2 linked regions of the Paeniglutamicibacter kerguelensis genome follow. The protein of the gene in region 1 interacts with the protein of each later gene in a pairwise test. Links are inferred from orthologs where the notes say so. Each region holds a gene or a part of one and is shown in the gene's direction. Other genes may lie near its edges. The genes, in order: ctaD and JOF47_RS05470.

Region 1 (3,218 bases):
CTGGCGCTGGCGCGTTGTTGTTGACGGGATGTTCAGCGGAAGCCCAGCGAGGTTGGCTCCCAAACGTCGAACGTGACACTACCAACCACACCGGTATGATCCAGGATCTCTGGGTCAACTCGTGGATTGCAGCGCTTGTCATCGGCATTTTAACGTGGGGCCTGATGCTTTGGTGCATCATCGCTTACCGCCGTCGCAAGGGCGATACTGGCTACCCGCGCCAGCTTAGCTACAACTTGCCAATCGAAATTTTCTACACGGCCGTGCCGTTGGTTCTGGTCCTGACGTTCTTCACGTTCTCAGACCAGACCGAAAAGACCCTGAATACCAAGGTCGACTCCGAGCTCGTAGTGGATGTCCGTGCCAAGCAGTGGGCATGGGACTACAACTACACCTACAAGGGCGTAGAGAAGTACGACGCAACAGTCCAGGCTCACCTCACCGGTGAACCGGGCGTTGAAGAGACTCTGCCGACCCTGTACCTGCCGGTTGGAAAGAGCGTCACGCTCGAGCTGAACAGCCGTGACGTCATCCACTCGTTCTGGGTCCCTGCATTCCTGCAGAAGCTGGACATGATTCCGGGAAAGACCAACTACATCTACCTCACCCCGCAGGTTGAGGGTCAGTTTGACGGCAAGTGCGCAGAACTTTGTGGCGAATACCACTCGGAGATGCTGTTCAACGTCAAGGTGGTTTCCGAGGCCGAATTCGAGGCACAGCTGGCCACCATGAAGGATGGCCACTTGGGCGTAGAGTACGATCGCCAGCCGGGCCTGGTCAACCAGGCTCCCAACGAAACCGCCGCGGAAGGGGAGTAATCCATCGTGACTACTTACGAATACGCCACCGACGGGGCCAAGAGCCTCGCACCGCGCGTGGTTCCGGTTTCCAAGGGACGGATCTTCGTCAACTGGATCACCTCCACGGATCACAAGACCATCGGGTACATGTACCTGATCATGTCGTTCCTCTTCTTCTGCATCGGCGGCGTGATGGCATTGATCATCCGTGCCGAGCTGTTCGAACCGGGTATGCAGATCCTGCAGACCAAGGAACAGTACAACCAGCTGTTTACCATGCACGGCACGATCATGCTGCTCATGTTTGCAACCCCGCTCTTCGCAGGCTTCGCAAACGTCATGATGCCGCTCCAGATCGGCGCACCGGACGTGGCCTTCCCACGACTGAACGCACTGGCCTTTTGGTTCTTCTCCTTCGGATCGATCATCGCGCTGTCCGGTTACCTGACCCCGCAGGGTGCTGCATCCTTCGGCTGGTTCGCTTACGCACCGCTGTCGAACACCACCTTCAGCCCCGGCGTGGGTGGCGACCTCTGGGTCTTCGGCCTGGCGCTGTCGGGCTTCGGCACCATCCTCGGCGCCGTCAACTTCATCACCACCATCATTTGCCTGCGTGCACCGGGCATGACCATGTGGCGCATGTCGATCTTCACCTGGAACACGCTGATCACCGCGATCCTGATCCTGATGGCATTCCCGCCGCTGGCAGCCGCACTGTTCGCACTGGGTGCGGACCGACGGTTCGGGGCGCACGTCTTTGATCCGGAAGCAGGCGGGCCGGTTCTCTGGCAGCACCTGTTCTGGTTCTTCGGCCACCCCGAGGTTTACATCATCGCGCTGCCGTTCTTCGGCATCGTGTCGGAAATCTTCCCGGTCTTCAGCCGCAAGCCGATCTTCGGCTACAAGGGCCTGATCTTCGCAACCATCTCCATCGCGGCACTGTCCGTAGCGGTTTGGGCGCACCACATGTACGTCACCGGCTCCGTCATGCTTCCGTTCTTCGGCTTCATGACCATGCTGATCGCCGTCCCGACAGGTGTGAAGTTCTTCAACTGGATCGGTACCCTGTGGCGCGGATCGATCACCTTCGAAACCCCGATGCTCTGGAGCCTCGGATTCATGGTGACCTTCCTCTTCGGTGGCCTGACCGGCATCATCCTTTCGGCTCCGCCGCTGGACTTCCACGTTTCGGACACCTACTTCGTGGTTGCCCACTTCCACTACGTGGTCTTCGGGACCGTCGTGTTCGCAATGTTCGCCGGATTCTACTTCTGGTGGCCAAAGTGGACCGGCAAGATGCTCAACGAGCGCCTTGGCAAGATCCACTTCTGGCTCCTGTTCATCGGCTTCCACGGCACCTTCCTCATCCAGCACTGGCTGGGTGTCATGGGCATGCCGCGTCGTTACGCCGACTATATGCCTGAAGATGGCTTCACCACGATGAACCAGTTCTCGACGATCTTCTCCTTCATCCTGGGCATGTCCATGATTCCGTTCTTCTGGAACGTATGGACCACCCACCGCAAGGCCAAGAAGGTTCTTGTGGATGATCCGTGGGGCTTCGGTGCGTCGCTGGAATGGGCAACTTCTTGCCCGCCGCCGCGCCACAACTTCCACTCCATCCCGCGCATTCGATCCGAGCGACCGGCTCTTGACCTGCACCACCCGGAACTGAGCGCACGCTCGACCCCGGACAACGCAGTGGCCAAGATCTTCGGCCCGGCTGACCAGAAGGACAAGTAGACATGAAAGTTGAGTCCTGGCTCTTCCTCGGTGGCATCTTCTTCTTCACCCCCGTAGGAATCGTTTACGGCATCATGGTCAACTGGGAGGAGCCTGTCGGTTTCCTCGCTTTGTTCATGCTCTCCGGTCTCTCGATGATGATCGGCTGGTACCTGCTGCACACCGCGCGTCGTGTGGGCCCACGCCCCGAAGACCGTGTTGACGGCGACATCCACGAGAACGCCGGCACCATCGGCCTCTTCTCCCCGTGGAGCTGGTGGCCGTTGTTCCTCGGCTTCGGTGCCGCAACCGGCTTCGCCGGATTGGCACTGGGCTGGTGGGTACTGTACATCGGTGCAGGCCTTGCCGTGATCGGCTTGGTAGGTTGGGTTTACGAGTACAGCCGCGGTGCCCACGCCCACTAATCCTGGTGCGTCCTAACCGCAGCTTCTGAAGTGCCGGTGTTTCCCCGTAGGGGAAACACCGGCACTTTGCGTTTATCCCCGGCTCTCATGAGCGAGAATTAATGCAGGCAGTTCTTGGGCCTCAACCAATGGAGTAGACGTGAAACCCTATGCGCCACAGCCGCCGGTTCTCGGTGCCATCGATGAAGACTCGTCCCTTGGCAAATACCGGCAAATCCGTGAAATCCTGCGCACCCATGCCAAGACGGTGTGCGAACCCGGGTTCAAGCTC
Region 2 (3,206 bases), 450 kb from region 1 along the record:
GTCACCCAGCAGAACGGCAAACGGCTCATTTCCTACGTGCTGCTTGGCACAAAGCACTGCGTGTCCGAGGCCCTTGGGGTCACGCTGACGGATGTAGTGGATTTCACCTAGTTCGGTGGCTTCCTGCACCCGACGCAGCTTCTCCATGTCGCCCTTGGCTTCGAGCGTGGATTCAATAAAGGGAACGCGATCAAAGTGATCTTCCAGTGCGCGCTTGTTGCGGCCGGTGATCATCAGCATGTCGGTAAGTCCGGCTCGTGAAGCCTCCGCAACAACGTACTGGATGGCCGGCTGGTCGACAACCGGCAGCATTTCCTTGGGCATGGCCTTTGTGGCCGGAAGAAAACGGGTTCCGAGGCCTGCTGCTGGGATGACTGCTTTGATGACGCGCCTGCTTGTATTCATGGGTTCGACTTTACTTCATGAATTGCACAAACTACGAAACACTAATTTCCCATTGCTATCCGTGGTTCAAGCGTTTGAGCACGGTGCGGGGCAAATAATCGGAAACGTCTCCCCCCAGCGACTGCACTTCTTTCAAAAGCGATGAGGACAAATGGGTGTACCTGTTGTCAGCCGCCAAAAAAACCGTTTCTACGCCCGTGAGATGGCGATTCATCACGGCCATAGGAATTTCGTATTGGTAGTCGACCGTTGAGCGCAAGCCCTTGACGATGGCATCCGCGCCGTGTTCCCTGCAAAAGTCCACAAGAAGGCCATCGCCCATGGGCAGAACGCTAACACCACGGAGCCCGCCGATGGTTTCCTGAACCATTTCCAGGCGGTCGGCGGCCTCGAACTTGTACTTCTTTGCATAGTTGGTGGATACCGCCACAATCACCTCGTCAAAAAGGCTGCTGGCACGGGCAATGATTTCAACATGACCATTGTGAATGGGGTCAAAGGATCCGGGGCAGACGGCTCTACGCATACTCAGCAATCTACCAAAGGCGGGAGCTCAGCACCTGCGTGAATGAATCGACCATTGCATCGTGTCGTACCGAAACTGCTCGGTCTGATGATCACGCCAAGAATCGGGATAATGGATCATGCCCACATTCAATTTCCCATGGCAGCGTACGGCCGCCGGCGCCAATCTCCTCTCACCCTCCGGCCAACTTGGTGTCACCATTTTTGAGGAGATAACCTCACTGGCGGCACAACACGGCGCCATCAATCTTGGCCAGGGGTTCCCGGACACCGATGGCCCGGCGCCCTTCAAGGACCGCGCCGCCGAAGGGATCACAGGAAACCTCAACCAGTATGCTCCCGGCGGCGGAATACCCGCTTTGCGGACGGCGATAGCCGAGCATCAAAAGCGTTTCTACGGGATCACGGTCGACCCTGACACAGAGGTGGTTGTAACAACGGGAGCCACCGAAGCCATCGCTGCCTCGATCCTCGCATTCATCCAGGCCGGCGACGAGGTAATCACTTTCGAACCGTTTTACGATTCCTACGGGGCGACAATCGGGCTTGCCGGAGGCATCCACCGGACCGTCGCCTTGAACGCGCCCTCGTTCCAGCCCAACATCGCCGAACTTCGGGCTGCCTTCAACCCGCGTACCAAAATGATTGTCTTGAACAACCCACACAACCCCACGGGTGCGGTCTTCGACCGGGAAGTTTTGGCCGAGATCGTGGCACTTGCCACGGAACATGACTGTCTCATTCTTTCAGACGAAGTCTATGAGCACTTGACGTTTGGGGTTGCCCACACCCCCATAGCGTCCTTGCCGGGAGCATGGCAGCGGACACTGACCCTTTCGTCCGTCGGCAAGACCTTCTCGTTCACTGGGTGGAAGGTCGGGTGGGCCAGCGGACCGGCAGAGTTGGTCGCCGCAGTGCGCACCGTCAAACAATTCCTCAGCTACTCCTCCGGTTCGGCGTTCCAGCCCGTAGTTGCCGAAGCGTTGGGCTCCCCCACTGAATTCTTTGCCGGCTTCGCAAAGGATTTGGCGCATCGTAGCGAGGTTTTGGCGACCGGCCTCGAGGCAGCCGGCATGACCGTTTACAGGCCCCGGGGAACCTACTTCATCGTTGCCGATGTTGCGCCGTTGGGATTCACCAGCGCCCTCGACCTCGCAAGAAAAATGCCGGCTTCCATCGGGGTGGCGGGCATCCCGCTCTCGGTCTTTTGCCATGCAGAAGGCGCCCAAAAAACCCGGACGCTAATGCGATTCGCATTCTGCAAGAAGCTCGAGGTTCTCACCGAGGCAGCCGAACGCCTGTCACATTTGACCGCCAAGATAGGCATCTAGCCGTGGCCACTCACATCTCGCGTTGGATGAGCAATCTGGGAGCACACGCGACCTTGGAGGAAGACACCTTCGTGCCCGGCGCCTGGGTGCTGTCATTGGCCGGGGCGGAGCAGTCCCATGTCAATGTCGCGCATCCGGACGAGATCTTCTACGAATACCTGCGGCGGCTGGCAAACTTCGTCGACGAGATCGGCATTCCAGGCAAACCGCTAAGTGTGCTGCATCTTGGGGCAGGCGCATTGACGCTTGCTCGCTACATTGAAGAGGTTCGTCCCGGCAGCACACAAGTCGCGGTTGACTTGGAACGCGAGCTCCTTGACTTTGTTCTTGAATCGCTCCCGCTGAACAATCCGGCGAATCTCTCTACCCTGATCGGGGACGCCCGAGAGGTCCTGACGCATGAGCTCGCAGACAGGAAATTCGATGTCATTGTTTTGGACATCTTCAGCGGTTCCGGGGCGCCCGGACACCTGACCGTGCCGGCCTTTTACTCCGAAATGAACGACCTGCTCAAAGACAAGGGCATGGTGTTGGTCAACGTCGGCGATGATCCGCCGTTTGCTTTTGCCGACAGCCAGATCAATGCACTGTCAGAGGTCTTCAGATCGGTCATGGCCAGCGCCCCAACCGAAATCTTTTCCCGAAAATACCCCGGCAACATGATCTTGGCGGCGACCCATTCAAAGATTGACGTGGGGCTCGTTGAACGACTCCGTGTGGCCGGTCCCCATCCCGGTGCCGTCCTATTCGGCAGCGACCTGGACGGGTTCGGCAAACCATAGCCGCGTTTCGCCGTATTTTTTCTCGGCGAAACGCGTAAGGCCCGTCGGCCAAATGGGTTCTTCCGACCTTGAGGAACGTTCGACCACCACCGTTGAATGTTCCTCAAGGAGCAGTGCCACCTTTTGGAGCGTCTTGGCGAGTTCGTCGTTGGTCATGGGATAA

Evidence for each region.
Region 2: the proteins of ctaD (region 1) and JOF47_RS05470 interact in binary tests that used the Escherichia coli proteins (3 or more experiments, as listed by UniProt). The link is inferred for Paeniglutamicibacter kerguelensis from one-to-one orthologs.

What each region holds. Positions count from the first base shown.
Region 1 is NZ_JAGIOF010000001.1:1,659,906-1,663,123, reverse strand. What follows is about bases 289-3,183. They hold ctaD (aa3-type cytochrome oxidase subunit I), read left to right. Parts: upstream 289-824; coding sequence 825-2,543; downstream 2,544-3,183. Other genes in these bases: JOF47_RS07570 (GntR family transcriptional regulator), read left to right, coding at 3,087-3,183; JOF47_RS07575 (cytochrome c oxidase subunit 4), read left to right, coding at 2,546-2,947; ctaC (aa3-type cytochrome oxidase subunit II), read left to right, coding at 289-818. Outside these bases: more of ctaC, read left to right, coding at 1-288; more of JOF47_RS07570, read left to right, coding at 3,184-3,218. UniProt on the Escherichia coli protein: Cytochrome bo(3) ubiquinol oxidase is the terminal enzyme in the aerobic respiratory chain of E.coli that predominates when cells are grown at high aeration.
Region 2 is NZ_JAGIOF010000001.1:1,214,379-1,217,584, reverse strand. The notes cover bases 273-3,155. They hold JOF47_RS05470 (aminotransferase class I/II-fold pyridoxal phosphate-dependent enzyme), read left to right. Parts: upstream 273-1,049; coding sequence 1,050-2,261; downstream 2,262-3,155. Other genes in these bases: rsmD (16S rRNA (guanine(966)-N(2))-methyltransferase RsmD), read right to left, coding at 3,005-3,155; JOF47_RS05465 (spermidine synthase), read left to right, coding at 2,264-3,043; coaD (pantetheine-phosphate adenylyltransferase), read right to left, coding at 461-931; galU (UTP--glucose-1-phosphate uridylyltransferase GalU), read right to left, coding at 273-405. Outside these bases: more of galU, read right to left, coding at 1-272; more of rsmD, read right to left, coding at 3,156-3,206. UniProt on the Escherichia coli protein: Shows aminotransferase activity with methionine and histidine as substrates, and to a lesser extent also with phenylalanine.